4 regions of the Pseudomonas sp. TE21435 genome follow, and region 2 is predicted to be linked to each of the others. Evidence: riboswitches for the same ligand, from Rfam matches in the RefSeq annotation. Region 2 holds a riboswitch; each other region holds the start of a gene.
What was found. Region 2 has a riboswitch for cobalamin ahead of ACZ9C1_RS08730 (TonB-dependent receptor). Riboswitches for the same ligand answer to the same signal wherever they lie in the genome.

Region 1: it holds a riboswitch for cobalamin, as region 2 does, so the genes downstream of both, cobW (cobalamin biosynthesis protein CobW) here and ACZ9C1_RS08730 (TonB-dependent receptor) in region 2, are expected to answer to the same signal.
Region 3: it holds a riboswitch for cobalamin, as region 2 does, so the genes downstream of both, ACZ9C1_RS03705 (ABC transporter substrate-binding protein) here and ACZ9C1_RS08730 (TonB-dependent receptor) in region 2, are expected to answer to the same signal.
Region 4: it holds a riboswitch for cobalamin, as region 2 does, so the genes downstream of both, ACZ9C1_RS06990 (TonB-dependent receptor plug domain-containing protein) here and ACZ9C1_RS08730 (TonB-dependent receptor) in region 2, are expected to answer to the same signal.

The regions. Positions count from the first base shown of each region.
Region 1 covers NZ_JBWBQZ010000001.1:1,651,954-1,656,276, reverse strand. The annotation lists gene cobM (precorrin-4 C(11)-methyltransferase) at 22-774, opposite strand; gene ACZ9C1_RS07435 (cobalamin biosynthesis protein) at 803-1,213, opposite strand; gene ACZ9C1_RS07430 (CbtA family protein) at 1,213-1,902, opposite strand; gene ACZ9C1_RS07425 (CbtB domain-containing protein) at 1,913-2,098, opposite strand; cobalamin riboswitch at 2,199-2,421, opposite strand; cobalamin riboswitch at 2,483-2,679, shown strand; gene cobW (cobalamin biosynthesis protein CobW) at 2,781-3,848, shown strand; gene cobN (cobaltochelatase subunit CobN) at 3,852-4,323, shown strand, end outside.
Region 2 covers NZ_JBWBQZ010000001.1:1,958,239-1,962,561, reverse strand. The annotation lists gene ACZ9C1_RS08735 (GlxA family transcriptional regulator) at 1-395, opposite strand, end outside; gene ACZ9C1_RS08730 (TonB-dependent receptor) at 534-2,651, opposite strand; cobalamin riboswitch at 2,759-2,963, opposite strand; gene ACZ9C1_RS08725 (PaaI family thioesterase) at 3,152-3,649, shown strand; gene ACZ9C1_RS08720 (hypothetical protein) at 3,650-4,072, opposite strand; gene ACZ9C1_RS08715 (N-acetyltransferase family protein) at 4,249-4,323, shown strand, end outside.
Region 3 covers NZ_JBWBQZ010000001.1:810,403-814,725, forward strand. The annotation lists gene ACZ9C1_RS03700 (FecCD family ABC transporter permease) at 1-713, opposite strand, end outside; gene ACZ9C1_RS03705 (ABC transporter substrate-binding protein) at 710-1,723, opposite strand; cobalamin riboswitch at 1,833-2,030, opposite strand; gene ACZ9C1_RS03710 (acetyltransferase domain-containing protein) at 2,058-3,209, opposite strand; gene ACZ9C1_RS03715 (PDR/VanB family oxidoreductase) at 3,393-4,323, opposite strand, start outside.
Region 4 covers NZ_JBWBQZ010000001.1:1,551,104-1,555,426, forward strand. The annotation lists gene ACZ9C1_RS06985 ((2Fe-2S) ferredoxin domain-containing protein) at 1-637, opposite strand, end outside; gene ACZ9C1_RS06990 (TonB-dependent receptor plug domain-containing protein) at 649-2,604, opposite strand; cobalamin riboswitch at 2,695-2,898, opposite strand; gene ACZ9C1_RS06995 (DUF2946 family protein) at 3,042-3,431, shown strand; gene ACZ9C1_RS07000 (TonB-dependent receptor) at 3,503-4,323, shown strand, end outside.

The sequences.
Region 1 (4,323 bases), 310 kb from region 2:
CACGCTCACTCGGCAATCGCTTCACGGGCCGGGGCGGTAGAGATGGGCGTGACCGGCGCGGTACAGGGCCGAGTCGGCGAACGGGGCATCGCCCAGGACATGACCGACGAGGATCAGCGCGGTACGCCGGAAGCCCTTGGCTGCCAGGCGCTCGACGATGTCCGCCAGGGTGCCCTTGACCCAATCCTGGTCTGGCCAGGTGGCACGATGGACCACGGCAATGGGGCAGTCGGCGCCATAGTGGGGCAGCAGTTGCTCGACGATACGCGGCAGGTGGCGTACACCCAGGTGGATGGCCAGGGTGCTGCCATGGCGGGCCAGATCGGCCAGCTGTTCACCGGCGGGCATCGGCGAGTTGTCGCCGTAGCGGGTGAGGATCACCGTCTGCGCCACGTCCGGCAGTGTCAGCTCGCAACCCAGCAGCGCGGCGCTGGCGGCAGTGGCGGTGACTCCGGGGATGATCTGGTAATCGATGCCCGACTCACGCAGGTGGCGGATCTGTTCGCCGATGGCGCCGTACAGGCTAGGGTCGCCGCTGTGCACGCGGGCCACGTCCTGGCCGTTGGCATGGGCCTGGCGCATGGCCTCGATGATCTGCTCCAGGTGCAGCTCGGCGCTGTTGATGACGGTGTGCGCCTGATGCCCCTCGAGCACTGCAGCAGGTACCAGCGAGCCTGCGTAGATGATTACCGGGCACTGTCGGACAAGGCGCTGGCCCTTGACCGTGATCAGCTCGGGATCGCCGGGGCCGGCACCGATGAAATAGACCGTCATGGAGGTTCCTTGCAGGTAAAGAGGCGGATTATCCGCCGATGGCCAGGGCCAGGGTAGCGCCGCCGAGCCTTTGCCTTGGCACATGCAGGCGCGGCGCAACGCCGGTACGGCCGGCCAGGGCCAGGGCTGCGCTTTCGGCGACGCCCCAGCAGCCGGTCTGGGCGTACACCGTTGTCGAGCGCTGACTGAGCAGCGCTTCGAAGGTCGACAAGTGGCTGCTGTCGAAGCAGATGAACGGCAACCCGAGCCGCTCGGCCAGTGCCAGCAGGCCGGGCTCGCGCGCCTTGGGTTCGATGCTGGCGATTGCCTTCAGCGCCGACAGGGGCAGGGCGTGGTTGGTCAGGGTCTGGCGCAGCAGCACCGCGAGCGTCTCGACCGGACAGCCACGGCGGCAACCAAAGCCGGCATACAACGCCGGCTGGGGAGCAAGGTCGCGCATCAGTGCTGGCTGGAGCGGCGGAACAACCAGGCGCTGAGCAGGCCCAGGGCCAACCAGAACGCGGCGTTGGTCAGCCACGAAGCGATCTTGAACTGGGTCTCCAGCGCCTCGGGGGCCAGGCTTTCATGAACCGCTGGCTGTGGCGCGCCGATCAGGTGCGGGATCACCAGCAGGGCGACGCCGAGCACCTTGAACAGCCAGTGCTGGGCGAACACCAGCAACGCCAGGCCGGCGGCGGTGGCGGCGGCGGTGCCGATCCACCAGGTCTGGCGCTGGCCGAGGTCGGCGGCCGCTGTTCCTGGCAGTTCCGGTGGCAGGCCCAGGGTCGGCGCCAGGCAGAACACGGCGAAGCCCGCCAGGCCCCACAGTGCGCCGGTGGCCACGCGGCCCGGGGCGCGGAGGCTGTACAGCGCGGCGAGGATCAGGGCGAAGCCGACGGCGACCACCAGGTTGCCGCCGGTGGTGGACAGGATACGCTGCCAGCCATCTTCGGGTGCCCAGGCCTCGGCGCTGTGCTCATGAGGCGCGGCGGCCTCGCCATGTTCATGATGTTCAGCGGCGGGGGCGGCGGTTTCATAGGTTTCCGCCTGGAGAATCAACGGGGCGACCCAGAAGCTTTGCAGGAGGGTCAGCAGCAGGGCGGCGAGCAGGCCGCTGAAACCCGCGGTACGGGCGATGCGCGTGATCATGCGGGTGTACTCAGTGGCAAGGGAAGGCGGCGCTGTGGCGGGTGTCGTGGGCGGCGTTGTGCACCGCCTCGATGTGCGAGAAACCGGCGAAGTACACCAGGCACAGGCCCAGCAGGCTGGCGCCGACCGCGACGATCAGGCGCTGGCTGAGACTGACGGGGGTGGCGATACTGGGTTTGGCGTGGGTGATGGGCATGACGCGTTCCTCTGCTGCTTTTGTTGTGGCAACGGGCAGGCGCGACGCCCCCGGGCACGGCTGGCCCAGGTGATACGACAGCGCCCGCCCACCGCGGGGTGTTCTGCAAGCATGTCAGGCCGGTCTCCGGGCTGGCGAGGTGGAGCGGGGCTCCATCGATCAAGCGCCACCTTCCCATGCCGCACGATGGGCACAGTGGTCTGGACGCTTCTCTCGCTTACCGTTGCGGGGGCAGCACCGGCCTTGTCGCCCTCTTCAAGGAGGCGCGACGCACCGGTTTCCCGTTTCACCCCCGTTGGGGGCACCTGAACGCAATGCGCTAGCAAATCACGGGGCCGGGCCTGCGTCAATCGCCGCGGCGGTTGACCGCCAGGCAGGCACTGCGTAGCCTTGCCGGTTCGAGGTTCCCGGGCGCTGGCCCGGGCTAAGACGGGAACGCGGTACAAGCCGCGGCTGCCCCCGCAACTGTAGGCACTGAAGGGTTCGGCACAGCCACTGCGCACGCGCGGGAAGGCGCCATCCCACCGGCTTTGATGGCCGGCGGTGCAAGCCAGGAGACCTGCCTCGCAACGTTTTCGACTTTCAACCGGGCGGGGTGATCCGGTGGCGAAACAGCCAGGCCGACACGGGCCGTGGCTGTCGTCCTGCATGCCCGCGCCATTGCTGCCAAGGGCATCGCGACATGAAAACACTGGCCAAGCTCCCCGTCACCATCGTTACCGGCTTCCTCGGCTCGGGCAAGACCACCTTGCTGCGCCATATGCTCGACAACGCCCAGGGCCGCCGCATCGCGGTGATCGTCAACGAGTTCGGCGAGCTGGGCATCGATGGCGAGATCCTCAAGCAATGCAGCATCGGCTGCTCCGAGGAAGAGGCCAATGGCCGCGTCTACGAGTTGGCCAATGGCTGCCTGTGCTGCACCGTGCAGGAGGAGTTCTTCCCGGTGATGCGCGAGCTGGTGGCGCGCCGCGGCGACCTCGACCATATCCTTATCGAAACCAGCGGCCTGGCCTTGCCCAAGCCGCTGGTACAGGCCTTCCAGTGGCCGGAAATCCGCAACGCCTGCACGGTCGACGCGGTGATCACCGTGGTCGACAGCCCGGCCGTGGCCGCCGGTACCTTTGCCGCCTACCCGGACCAGGTCGATGCCCAGCGCAAGCTCGACCCTAATCTCGACCATGAGTCGCCGCTGCACGAACTGTTCGCCGACCAACTGGCCAGCGCCGACCTGGTGGTACTGAACAAGGCCGACCTGATCGATGCCGAGGGCCTGGCCAAGGTCCGTGCCGAAGTGGCCGAGGAACTGCCGCCGGCGGTCAAGGTGATCGAGGCCAGCAGCGGCCGCCTGCCACTGGAGGTGCTGCTGGGCGTGGGCGCCGAGTCCGAGGCGCATATCGACGGCCGCCGCACCCACCACGACAGCCATCACGACGGCGATGACCATGACGACCATGACCACGACGCCTTCGACTCGATCTCCATCGACCTGCCCGAGGCTGACGAAAGCCTGCTGCTCGATGCCTTGACGCAACTGGTTACCGAGTTCGGCATCCTGCGCGCCAAGGGCTTCGCCGCCATTCCCGGCAAGCCGATGCGCCTGCTGATCCAGGGCGTGGGCACCCGCTTCGACAAGCATTTCGACCGTGCATGGCGCAGCGAGGAGCCACGGATCACCCGCCTGGTGCTGATCGGCCAGGACCTGGACGCGACCCAGCTGGAAGCGCGCCTGCGCCAGGCCCTGGGCGCCTGACCCATGCACCTGCTGCGGACCCAGCCCGGCGGCTTTGTGCCGGACGACAGCATCGCCGACCTCGGCCAGACCCCCGCCGAACTGGTGATCCTCTGCAGCGGTGATTCACACCTGGCGCTGCTTGCCGAAACCGCCGAGCAGTTGCCGGCGGATTTCCCCAGCGTGCGCCTGGCCAACCCGATGCAGGTGCAGAACCATGCCTCGGTCGACCTGTATGTCGACCAGGTGCTGCGCCATGCCAAGGTGATCCTGGTGTCGCTGCATGGCGGTGTCGGTTACTGGCGCTATGGTGTCGAACAACTGGTCGAGTTGGCGGCCCGTGGCGTACAGCTGATCCTGGTACCCGGCGACGACCGTCCCGACCCGGAGCTGACCGGACTGGGCACGGTGGGCGGTGAACAGGCCGAGCGCCTCTGGCATTTCCTGCGCCAGGGTGGCAAGGCCAATGCACTGAACCTGTTCAACTGCCTGGCCA
Region 2 (4,323 bases):
AAGGTGCCGCTGCATACCGAAGCGGTACGTCGGGCGCGTTGGGCGGCCTTGGCCAGCCAAGCGACCAGTTCGGCGTGATCAGGGAGGGTGCGGACGATCTCCGGGGCTCCGGGCACGACCAGCGTGTCGAAGGGCTCGTGCAGCCAGGGCGCCAGTGGCTCGGTGGCGACGGCCAGGCCTTCAGCGGTGGGGACCAGGCCCCCTTCGAGGCTGGCGGTGACCACCCGGTAGCCGGGTAGGCCGCGCGCAGCACGGGCCTTGGTCGCGGCCCAGAACACCGTCTGCGCGCCGCTGAGGTCGAGCAGGCCCATCTGCGGGTAGGCGAGGAACAGCAAGGTGCGCGGCTGGTCAAGCGCGTGCACGGGCGCTGCGGGAATCTGCGGGATGTCGGTCATGGCGCGCTGCTTGTGGACGGGGCGTAGGCCCTAGTCGAGCAGTTGGCGCGATGATGTTCAAGCACGACGCGATGGCCGTCAGACCTGGGCTCTTGTGGGAGCGGGGCAAGCCCGCTCTCACGCTGTTACCTGGCCGATCTAGAAGCTGTAGTCCACCGTGGCGAAATACGAGCGCGGCGCGCCCAGCAGCCACTGTTCGCCGCTGTAGCTCGACTGGGCGTACTCGCGATCGAACAGGTTGTTCACCTGCAGGCCCAGGCGCACGTCGGGCAGCACCTGCCAGCCGATGTTGGCATCGACCACGGTGTAGCCCGGCACGCGTTGGTCATTGGCGGCGCTGGTATAGCGGGCGTCTACGTAGCGCAGGCCAATACCGGTGTCGACGCTTTGCCCGAAGCCTTTGCTCAGCCACAGGTTGGCGGTTCGACGTGGGACGTCCTGCGGGTGGTTGCCAGACCGGTCGTAGGAAACGCCTCGGCTGAGTTGAGTGAAATCATCGTACTTGGCGCGCACCAAGGCTGCGTTGCCCGACAGTTGCCATTGATTGCCCAGAGCCAGCTCCAGGCTTGCCTCCAGGCCATCGGAGGTCTGTTGGCCTGCCTGCTGGCTGCGCTTGGAGACCACGTCGTACACCGGCAGCTTCTTCTTGACGATGTGGTAGGCCGCCAACGTCCATTCGCCGCGTCCGTCCCAGAACCGTTGCTTGAGGCCGAATTCGGTCTGCTTGGCTTCGGTCAGTTCAAGGCGTTGCTCCGGGCGCAGGGTCAGCAGGTCACCGACACCATCCTCGCTGGTGGAGTACTGGCCGTACACCGACAGATCGTCAGTCAGCGCGTACACCAGGCCGGCGCGCCAGTTGCCGCCACGCAGGCTCTGGTCTTCGCGAGTGTCCTTCACCAGGTCGTTGCGGTCGATGTGGTTCTGGTCGCGGCGTATGCCGGTGACCAGCGACAGGCGCTCGGTCAGTTGCGTGCGGTTTTCGGCGAACAGCGAGAAGGTGCTGGTTTTCGACAGCGTCTGCGGGCGCGTCGGATCGGCACTGTGGAACCCGCCGGGTGCCGGCCGCCAAGGGTCGAGCGAGTCGGTGTAGCCATCTTCGTAGGGCGAGTTGCTGTCAATGTTGAAGCGGATCTTGTTGTACTCGGCGCCCACCACGGTCTTGCTGGCCAGGCCGAACAGCGAGTGATCGAAGGTGAAGCTCTGGCGGTCGCCGATCTGCTCCTGGTTGTGCTTGATCTCCAGGAAACTGCCGCGCTGGATCACACCGGCATCCCAGGCGTATTCCTCGGCATTGCGCCAGTGGCGACGGCTCTTGATGTAGTACAGCTGGTTGCTGGCGCTGATGCTGTCGCTGATGTTCCAGTCGCTGGTCAGCCGTGTCCACTCATCGTGGTAGCGCTGTTCGTCATTGCTGACGTTGTAGTTCTTGTTGCGCACGCTGCTGCGCAGATGGCCGTCGATCAGCGACGTGCCGTAGTAGTTGGCAGGTTGCGCGTCGCCGCGTTCGTGGGACAAGGTGAAACTCAGGTCGTCACTGGCATCGAAGCGCAGCGCGCCGGAAAACGCCAGGCTGCGCGAATCGGTGCGGTCGACCCAGCCGTTGCCCGCCTGCTGGTTCAGGGTGGCGCGGTAGCTCAGGCGCTCGCTCAGGCTGCCGCCGCTGTCCAGCCCCAGTTGCTGGCGGTCCCAGGAGCCATAGCCCAGGCGCAGGTGGTTGCGGATATCACCGCTGAAGGGCTTTTTCGGAATCACGTTGACCGTTGCCCCGGTGGCGCCTTCGCCATACAGCACCGAGGCAGGCCCACGGATCACATCGATACGCTCGACCATCCAGGGATCGACCGGGTAGGTGAGGGTGCCGGCACCGGCGTACAGGCGCGACCCGTCGAACAGGGTCATCACCGAACTCTGGCCCGTGAAACCGCGCGCCGACAAGCCGGTGCCGCCATCGCCAGGGGTACCGATGAAGGTGATGCCCGGCGAGCGGGTCACGGCATCCTGCACCGTGGTGTTGTTGCGCTGCTGAATCTGCGCGGCGGTGATGCTGCTGGTGCTCGCCGGGGTTTCCAGGGCACTGAGGTTCAGGCGTGAACCGGCCTGGGTGGGGGTGGCCAGGTCGACGGTCTGCGGGTCGCGGCTGTCGGTGATCGCCGTGGAGGGCAGGGTGAGCGCAGGGCTGGGCTGCTCGTCGGCCAGCGCCGGCAGGGACACGGCCAGGCAGGCCGCCAGGGTGTGAAGCTTGTTGATACGGGACATGTCGTTCCACTGCTGCAGGAAAGAATGGATCCCGGTGGAAAACACGCAACGGCGAAGCGCGCGCAGGCGCGCACGCGAATACCGGCCTGCGCCCGCCCACCGCGGGTTGCCAAGTGAAGCCTCAGGCCGGTCTCCGGGCTTGCGAGGGGCATGAAACCTTCACCTTCCCATGCGTGTGCACAGTGGTCTGTCGAAGGGTTCGCTCGCTTACCGTTGCGGGGGCAGCGCCGGACTTGTCGTGGTATCGACTCACCGGCTTCCCGTTTCACCTTGCGCGCGGCGGCGCAGGGCACCTGAAACTGGCGCGCATCTGACCACCGAACGGGCAGGGAGTCAATCGTCTGGATGGGTGGGCTGAGTGTGGCTGAATCGCGGTTCAGAGCGGTTACCGTCAGGCCAGCGTTGTCTGCGGGCAGGCCTCGTGCATTGGCGCAGGCCGCGCAGGGCGCTACCATCGGTAGCCAGCCTCCTTATCCAACACCAACAAGCCAAGGACGCGTATGACCGAGCAAGCCCTGTCCCTGCAACAACTCGCCGCCCCCGAAGGCATCTGCTACGGCTGCGGCTGTTCCCACCCCAGCGGCCTGCATGTGCAGAGCCACTGGGACGCCGACGGCATCCACCTGTGGTGCCGGCATACCCCCGACCCGACCTTCACCGGCTGGCCCGGCCTGGTCTACGGTGGCCTGCTGGCCATGCTGGTCGACTGCCACTCCAACTGGACCGCCATGGCCTGTCACTACCGTGCCGAAGGCCGCGAACCTGGCAGCCTGCCGCGTATCGACTGCGTCACCGGCCAGCTTGGCCTGACCTACCTCAAGCCCACGCCCATGGGCGTCGAACTGCTGCTCAAGGCCCGGGTCGAGGGTGAGCTGGGGCGCAAGACCCGGGTGATCTGCGAGGTCTGGGCCAGGGATGTACTGACGGTCACCGCCGATTCGGTATTTGTGCGGGTCGACACCGAGAAGCTCAAGCGCCAGGCGCACCAGCAAGGTTGATCAGGTATGGGCTGCGACATCGAAGTCCCAGCTTTCGATGTCGAAACCAGCATTATCCAGTTCTACGGGGAACTCGAACCGGCCGGTCAACGAACGTTTTTCATAGTCAATCGTATGAAGTTCGAATGTTCCGGCCTCGATTGCCTTGATCGTATGGCCGAAGTAGCCAAACTCGATGAGGATGTGAGGCTTTTCATCCTGATCTTCATTACTGAGAAGATAGTCGCCAGGTTGGGGGCACCAGTAGCCGGTCAGCTTCAGCCAAAGTTGCGCTTGGTCTGGTTTTACGTCGCTGACTGCTTCGATAGCAAAACCAAATCCTTCATCGAACCAATCTTGTCGATACACTTTCAGAGCGTTGGCCGAGGTGCTGTTCTGGCCATAGATTGTGATGCCGATTTCCTGAGCTGCTTCGGTGGTCATGTTCATACTCCAATAGGGTGCGAGAGTGACAACTGAAGATGGAATTCCAGCGCAGGAGTGTCTACTGGCAAAAATGCCAGTTCAGGGCCAAGCGGTTTCACTTTTGAGGCTGATGGACAGGGGAGGGTAAGGCTGGCATTGTCAAACGTGACCCGGCTGCCCGACAGGATGTTGCCATGCCCTACCAGATTCGCCCGGCCCGTGACGAAGACTGCGTGGCCCTGAGCCTTGTCGGCCAGGCGACCTTCGCC
Region 3 (4,323 bases), 1.1 Mb from region 2:
ACCGGTACGCCCAGCGAGGCCGCCGAGTCGGCACCGAAGGTAAAGGCGTCCAGTGCCCGGCGTTGCCACAGGCATATCGCGAGGCCGAACAGAGCGACCGGCACCGCCAGCCACACCGACGGCCAGCGCACGCCGCTGAGGTTGCCCAACAGCCAGAACAGGATGCCGCGGGCCTGCTCGGCGGTGGCCGACTTGGTGATGAGAAAGGCGGTGAGCGCGTTGAACAGCTGCGAGCCGGCGATGCCGGCGAGGATCACCTGGGCGTTGTCATGGCGGCTGCCACTGGCGCGCGACAGCAGCAGCACCAGGGCGAATGCCGCCAGCGCGCCGATGAAGGCGCCTGCCGACAGCGACAGCACCGCGCCGCCCAGGCCGAACAACCCCACCGCCACCGCACCGGTCGAGGCACCGGCCGACAGGCCCAGCAGATACGGTTCGGCCAGCGGGTTGCGCAGCAGCGCCTGGAGGATCACCCCGCAGGTCGCCAGCCCCGCGCCACAAGCGGCGGCGACCAGGGTGCGCGGCAGGCGGTAGTTCCAGACGATGCCGGCGTCGATCGGGTCGACGGCATGGCCGGCCTGCCACAGCTGGTTGGCCAGCACCTGCCAGATCGCCTCGGCGCCGACTCGGGTCTCGCCGATGGCAATCCCGGCAAGCATGGCCAGGCACAGGGCGAGCAAGGCAAAGAGGCTGATGGGCAGCAGGCGGTTCATGACTGGGGTGCTTTACCGCTGGCGAAGGCGCTGGACAGCACGTCCAGGCCGCGGAACAGGCGGATGCCGGCCTGCATGGCGTCGGCATCGAGGACGATGATGCGGCCGTGCTTGACCGCGTCCATATTGCGCGTGACCGGGTCGCTGCGCAGGAAGTCGAGTTTTTTCTGGTAGTCGTCGGCCGGGTAGCGACGGCGGTCCATGCGCGCGACGATCAGCCAGGTGGGGTTGGCCCTGGCCAGGGTCTCCCAGCCCACGGTAGGCCATTCTTCGCTGGATTCGACCACGTTGCGCACGCCGAGGGTCTGCAGCATGTAGTCGGCCACGCCCTGGCGGCCGGCGACATAGGGGTCGGTCTTGAGGTCGGCGCTGGAAAACCAGAACAGCGCGCTGGTGTGCGCCAGGTCCTGGCCGGCCAGGCGCTGCCTGGCCTGTTCCAGCTGGCCCTGGAGCTCGGCATTCAGGCGCGCGCCACGTTCCTGCACGTCGAAGATCTCGGCCAGCTGGCTGACGCTCTTGTAGATGCTCTGCACCTTGAACGGCTGCAGGCGGGTGCCGTCGGCGCCCACCAGGTTGTCCTTGCCCTCGCAGTCCGAGGGCAGCAGGTAGGTGGGGATGCCCAGCTCCTGGAACTGCTCGCGGGTGCCGACCGCGCCCTGGGCGCCGATCATCCACTCGAACTGCGCCGTTACCAGTTGCGGACGTTTGCCGACCACCGCCTCGAAGCTCGGTTCGTTGTCGGCCAGACGCGGGACCTTGTCGTTCTGCGTCTTGAATTCCGGCAGCACGTTGTTGAACCACAGCGAGGTGCCCGCCAGCCGCTCACCGAGGCCCAGGGCATAGAGCAGCTCGGTGCCGGCCTGGCCGACGGTCACCGCCCGTTGCGGGGCCTGGGTGAAGGTCTGCGGCATGCCGCAGTTGTCGACGGTCAGCGGGTACTGGGTGGCGCTGGCGTGGGCCAGGCCCGACAGGGACAGGCCGGCGAGGAGGGCGGCGAGGCGGTGCGGCATGGTGGGGCGATCTCCTGGGTGGTGCACGGAATGGCCCACGGACAGGCATCGCCCGGCAGCCTGCGCAAGCACGCGGCCAGGGCGGATGACCATCCCGGACACCCCGCCGGTTGGTGAATGCGTGCCGGCAGGTCTCCTGACTGGTGCGTCCAGGCCGGCGCCAGCCTTCCCGGGTCGGCAGACCCAGTGGCATCGATGGCGCAGGCTCGGCACCTACAGTTGCGGGGGCAGTTCCCTTTGGATCGCCAGTGGCGAGCCCGGGATTCCCTTTTGATTCCGTGTGGAAACCGGCGGGCGGCATGGTAGACCATCGGGCTGTCGGGTGAAAACGCTTTTACAGGTACTTGAGCCAGGCGATATCGCGCCGTCGCGCTTTCAGCCGGGCGAACCAGCGCACCGGCAGGTACAGGACAAGTGGCAGCAGCACGGCGGTCAGCCATACCGCCCCGATGCCATCGAAACCGAAATAGCGGCCCTGGTTCAGGCCAAACAGTGCCACGCAGGCCACGTACAGCAGCTTGAGCGCATACAGGTGCAGCAGGTAGAAGAACATCGGCGCTGCGCCAAACACCGCAAGCGGGCCGATCCAGCGGGCGTCGCCGGCACGCTCGAAGCCGCGCAGCAGGAGCAGGCCGACGCCAAGGGTCAGGGCCAGGAACAGCAGCGACGGTGGGTATTTGGTGATATTGAAGAAGCTCATCAGCGTCTGCCCGACGCGGGCGTAGAGGCTCCAGGGGGCTTCGCCGTAGCCATTGAGCAGGCGCAGCGCGACGAACCCAAGCAGCAGGCCCGCGCCGGCCCATAGCAGACGCTGCTGGCGCTTGCCGGCGTCGCTGCCCCGGGCAAACCACGGCCCGAGCCCATAACCCAGGGCGATCACGCCGATCCACGGCAACAGCGGGTAGGACGTGCGCAGGCGCAGATGTTCGCCTACCTCCAGCCAACTGCGCTCATGCAGGATCGCCCATGGCACATGCAGCGCCGATTCCGGCCTGAAGTGCAGGCCATCGAGCAGGTTGTGACCGGCGACGATCAGCGCGCCGAGGGCGAGCAGCGCCGGGCGCGGCAGCCACACCAGCAGTGACAGGGCGAGCATGCTCAGGCCGATGGCCCAGATCACCTGCAGGTAGATCACGCTCGGAGGCAACTGGAAGGTCCAGGCGAAGTTGACCAGGGTGAATTCCAGCACCACCAGGAACAGACCGCGCTTGAACAGGAACACCGAGACATCGCCACGGCCCTGGTGCTTTTCGCCATACAACCAGGCCGATAGCCCGGTAAGCAGCACGAACACCGGCGCGCAGAGGTGCGCCAGGGTGCGGCTGGCGAACAGGCTGGGTTCGGTGGCGTCGATGGTCATCGGGTCGCTGACCTGGCGGTGCAGGAAGAACGTTTCGCGCACGTGATCCAGCAGCATGAACAGGATCACCAGGCCACGCAGGGCGTCGATGCTTTGCAGGCGTTGGGGGAGTTGGGGGCTGGCCATTGAAAAAAGTCGCAAACAGTGGAAGTAAAATGTTATCTCATAACAATTTTTCAATCCACTGGCCTGCATTTACATCGAGGCGCCTGACGCCATCGCGGCACGCTCGCTCCAGCTCATGCGCTATTCCTGGAGCGGGCCTGCGCCGCGATGGTATCGTTCGCCCCGTTGGGACGCGATCTGGCTTCAGAGATCCAGCACCAACCGCGCCGAGCGCGCCCGCGACACGCACAGCATCATGCTCTGCTGCGCGGCCTTTTCCTCGTCGCTGAGGTATTGGTCGAAATGCTCGGCCTCGCCTTCGAGGATCGCCGTCTCGCAGGTGCCGCACACGCCTTCGCGGCACAGGCACTCGACCTTCGCGGCCTTGGACTTCTCGATGGCCTGCAGGATGGTCATGCCTGCCTCGACTGCCAGCTCGGTGCCTGAACGGGCCAGCACCACCGTGAAGGCCGCACCTGTGGCCGGCGCGGCGGCGGCGAACTGTTCCCAGTGCACCCGCGATTCGGCGATGCCAGCGGCGGCGGCGGTGGCGATCACCGCGTCGATCAGCGGCTTGGGCCCGCACACATAGAGGTGGGCGTCATCGGCCAGGCCCGCGCACAGCGCGGCGAGGTCGAGCTTGCGGTCCAGGCTGTCGATGTAGAACCGCGTGTTGCCGGCATGCGGGCCTTGTTCCAGGTCGCCCTGGAAGGCGCCGTGTTCCGGGGCGCGGAAGGCGTAGTGCAGCTCGTAGGGGGTGGCGCCCCCTTCCAGCTCGTGCAACTGCGCCAGGAACGGGGTAATGCCGATGCCGCCGGCGATCAGCACATGGCGCCCGGCATCGGCGTCCAGGGCGAACAGGTTGTTGGGGGTGGAGATGGTCAGCTCGCTGCCCACCGCTACCTGGTTGTGCATGAACGCCGAACCGCCCTTGGACTGCTCCTCGAGCCGCACGCCGATCTGGTAGCTGTGCAACTGGCGCGGGTCGCTCATCAGCGAGTAGGCATTGCTGAACTGGCTGCCGCAGGCGGATTGCATCTGCACGATCACGTGGCTGCCACCGCTGAAGGCGGGCAGGGCGGCGCCGTCGGCGCGGGCCAGGGTGAAGCGCTTGATCTGCGGCGTGGCCTGTTCC
Region 4 (4,323 bases), 410 kb from region 2:
CATCACGTACCCGATACCAGCAGCCGTCCGGATGCACCGTCAACACTGGCCCCAGGTTGCAGGGAAACTGGCAACCGGTGCGGGTCAGCAGCACGCCACCCGGGGTCTCGATCAGGTCACGCTCCAGCAACCGCCGGCGCAGGCGTTTCCACAACGGCAAGGCGCCGCGCCGCACGCAACGGGGGCCGGTGCAGAGGAACACCTGGCGGGCATGCTCGGGCACCCGCGACCAGTCCGGGTCGCTGGCCACCGCGTTGACCTGGTCGCACGCCAGGTGGCGGACAGGTTCGTCGATGCTGGCACAGGCCGCTCGCGCATCCAGGCCGCGCCGCCCCAGGGCCTGGGCCGTGACCCAGACGCCGGCCCGACCTTGCGCCAGGCGCCCCAGCTCATCGCGCAGCCAGTCAAGGTAGGCGCTGTCCGAGGTGGGTTCCAGGTCCACCACCAGCAGGCGTTCCACGCCCTGGTCGAGGGCCTCGCGGACCACCGCCCAGAGCCCGTCGAACCCCTCCAGGGTGTCGACGATATCCCGGCCCGCCTCGTGGCCACGCAGGTCACGAATCTCGGCGCCAAAAGCTTCCGCCGCCGAGCCGCCACCCAGGCCGGGGCCGACGAACAACACGCGCTGGTAGTCCATGCTCACGCCCCTCAGAAGGTGTAGGTGTAGCGCAGTTCGCTGGTGAACGGCCGCCCGAGATTGTCAACGTTACTCGCCCGACTGGTGACATAGTCGCGGTCGAACAGGTTCTCCACCAGCAGGCTCAGCCGGTGCTGGCGGGCGCCGTCCAGGTAGCGATAAGCATCGGCGTCGACCACCGAGTAATGGCCGTAGTCGACGCCTTTGGAGCTGACCACGTCGCGGATATAGCGAATGGCGCCCCCGGCCCCCCACCTGCGGTCTGCCGATTCGTAGCCGAGCCGCGAACGGGCGAAGAAACTCGGCACGTCGTTGATCGTTGCCCCGGTGCGCGACTCGGTGAGGTTGCGGGTCATGTCGGCCTGCAGGCTCCATTGATCGTCAAGCTGGATACGCGCATCGGCCTCGAAGCCACGCATCTGTACCTGCCCCTGGCCGTTGACCCACTGGCTACCGTCCAGGGTGATCAAGTCGGTGATCTTGCGGCGGAACACGGTGACGCTGGCGCTGAATTCACGCTCCAGCAGCAGGCCGTGGTAGTCCAGGCCAAGCTCGGCATTGCGGCTCTTCTCGGGCTTGAGGTCGCGGTTGCCGATCTCGTCGCCTGGCTCGTTGACGAACAGCTGCTCGGCGTTCGGCAACTTGTAGGCGCTGCCATACTGGCCGCGCAGTTGCCAGTTGTCGTTCAGGTCGTACAGCGAGGTGAGCATGCCGACGGTGGCGCTGTCGCCGCCGCTCATGGCCTCGTGGCGCAGGCCGAGGCTCGGGTGCCAGTTGGGCAAGGTCTCGATCCTGGGCCGCAGTTGGGCGTACAACGCATTGGCCTGGGCCTCGTTGTCGTCGATCACCAGCACGTCGTCCTGGCCCTTGAACCACTGGTTGTCGGAACCGAACACCAGCACGTGGCCGCCGTCGAGTTCGGCCTTGCCCTCGGCCTGCACGCCCCAATCGGTGAAGCCCCAGTAGTCGTTGTGGTTGACCACGTCGCGGGAGCCGTCGGCGCGGTTGTTGATGCGCGTGTAGCGAGTGTCCCAGTCGTTGACGTGGCCCTTGACGAAGTAGCTCAGGCGTTCGCTGATGCGCTGTTCGAAGGTGGCCGTGGCGATCTGCTGCACGCGGTCATTGGTGGTCTTGTAATTGTTCACCGGTCGGGCGAAATCGAGGTTGGCGTCGGTGTACTGGTAGAACAGCTCCAGCCGCGCATCGTCGCCGAAGGCCTGGATCGCCTTGCCGCCGAAGGTGGTCACCTCGTAGCCGCGCTTCTTGTCGCTGACGTTGCCGCTGTAGTCGCGGTTGCGAAACGGCTGGTAACCGTCGGAGACGTTGTGACTGACATAGGCCAGCAGGCCCAGGTCGCCGAAGCCATTGCTGAAGATCTGCTCGACGCGGGCGTCCTTGCTGCTGCCGGCGAAGCTGTCCAGGCCCAGGTTGACCTCACCTGAAGCCTGACGGCGTTGCGGGCTGCGGGTGACGATGTTGATCACTCCCGCCACGGCCTGGGTGCCGAACAACAGGCTCTGGCCGCCCTTGAGCACCTCGATGCGCTCCACCGCGTTGGCCGGCAGGGTGTCCAGGTACAGGCCGCCGTACAGGCGGTTGTTCAGGCGTACACCGTCGAGCAGGATCAGGGTGTCGTCGTTGCGCCCGCCGAGCAGCGAGTAGGTGCCGTAGTCGAACGGGCCGTTCTTCGGCGCGACATAGAAGCCGGGGATGAACATCTGCATCACCCGGGTAATGTCGGCGCCGGGGCCGGCGCGCTCGATCTGCTCGCGGCTAATGATCTCGACCTTGCTGCCGTACTGGGCCATGGCGGCGACCGTGGTCGACTCCACCGACGGCGCGGCGACGATTTGCTGGTCGAGGATCAGGGGGGTGTTTTCGGCCAGTGCCAGGGGGCTGGCCAGGCAGCCCAGGAACAAGGTCCGGGCCTTGGGGAAACGACGTCGGGAGTGAATCACAGCAATCATGCTCTTCTCGAAAGTGACTTTCGCAGAAGCACGCAGGAGCACGGATCGCGCACACGCCAATACCGGCCCATGCCCGCCCACCGCAGGAGTTTGCCTACAACATTCCAGGCCGGTCTCCGGGCTCGCAAGACAAGATGTCTTCACCTTCCCATGACGCGCGGGCCACAGTGGTCTGTCGAAGGCATCACTTGCATACCGTTGCGGGGGCAGCACCGGACTGGCGCGAAGCGCGTACCGGTTTCCCGTTTCACCCCATGCGCGGCGGCATGGGACACCTGAAATCGGTCGGCATCTGAACACCTTGGGGCAAGGTGCGTCAAGCAAAGGCCGGTGAATCGTTTCGCGTGTTTTTTATCTGCCAATCACTCTAGGCAGATGTGTCAAAAGTTGTAGAATCCGCACGCCCAATCTATTCCCATTCCCTTCGAGCTTTGCCGATGAAGCTGGCCCGCCACACACGATCGCAAGTCGCCTGGGTGCTGTATTTCAGCATCCTGTTCGGCTCGTTGCTGTGCGCCATGGGCCATGGACAGATGGCAGGCTTGCGCCTGGCCGGCCTGGATGACGCCGCCTGGTGCGCGGCCGACAGCAGCGGCGTGTTCAAGGGCGATCAGGACGTCACCGACCCGGTGCTGCCCGCCGGCGGCGACTGCGTGATCGCCAGCCTGTTCAGCGCCACCCTGCTGGCGGTGTTCTTCGGCCTGCTGGCCCTGCTCGCCGGGGAGTCGAGCAAACCCTTACCCAGACAACCCGCGCCGACCCTGCCCAAGCAGCGTTGGCCCCTGGTCAATCCCCGCGCCTCTCCCGCTTCGCTTCTCGCGTTCTGACATCGCCACGCTCTCGTGCTGCCTGATCGGCAGCGGGCGTGCGCTCATTGATTTCAGCCAGGAAGCCTTGCATGTTCCGCATGACCACTCTGGCGCTGCTCGTTGGCAGCGCAACCTGCGCCTGGGCGCAGGACGACACCCTCACCCTGCCCGCCAGCAACGTCACGGCCACCGCCGCCCCCAAAGAAGCCACCACCCTGGACCTCGACCGGCCTATCGCAAGCGGCTCGCGGCTCAACCTCAGCGCCCGCGAAAACCCGGCCTCGGTCAGCGTCGCCGACCGCAAGACCATGGAACGCATCGGCGCGCGTAACTTCCAGGACGCCGCCAACGCCCTGCCCGGGGTCAACGCCTCGGCACCGCCCGGCTGGGGCGGCTACGTGTCGTACCGTGGTTTCAACGGTGCCCAGGTCAGCCAGTTGTTCAATGGCATCAACCTGCAGTACGGCGCCGCCGGGCGCCCGGTCGGGGCATGGATCTACGACCGTGTCGAACTGCTCGGCGGGCCGTCGTCGTTCCTCAACGGCAGCGGCGCCGTGGGCGGCAGCCTGAACATGATCACCAAACTGGCCAACCGCGACGAGGACACCTTCGAGGGCCGCGTCAGCTACGGGCGCTACGACACGATGGAAACCTCGGTCGGCTTCAACAAGGCGCTCAACAGCGGTGACGGCCCACGCCACTACGCGCGGCTCGACTACAGCCGCACCAACACCAATGGCTATATCGACCGCCAGGAGAACGGGGCAGGCAACCTGGCCTTCTCGCTGCTCAGCGACATCAACGACCAGCTGTCGCACACCCTGGCCATCGAGTACCTCGAAGAGAAGGAAGACAGCCCCTACTGGGGCGCGCCGGTGCTGCAACCGGCCAGCGGCACCCTACACATCGA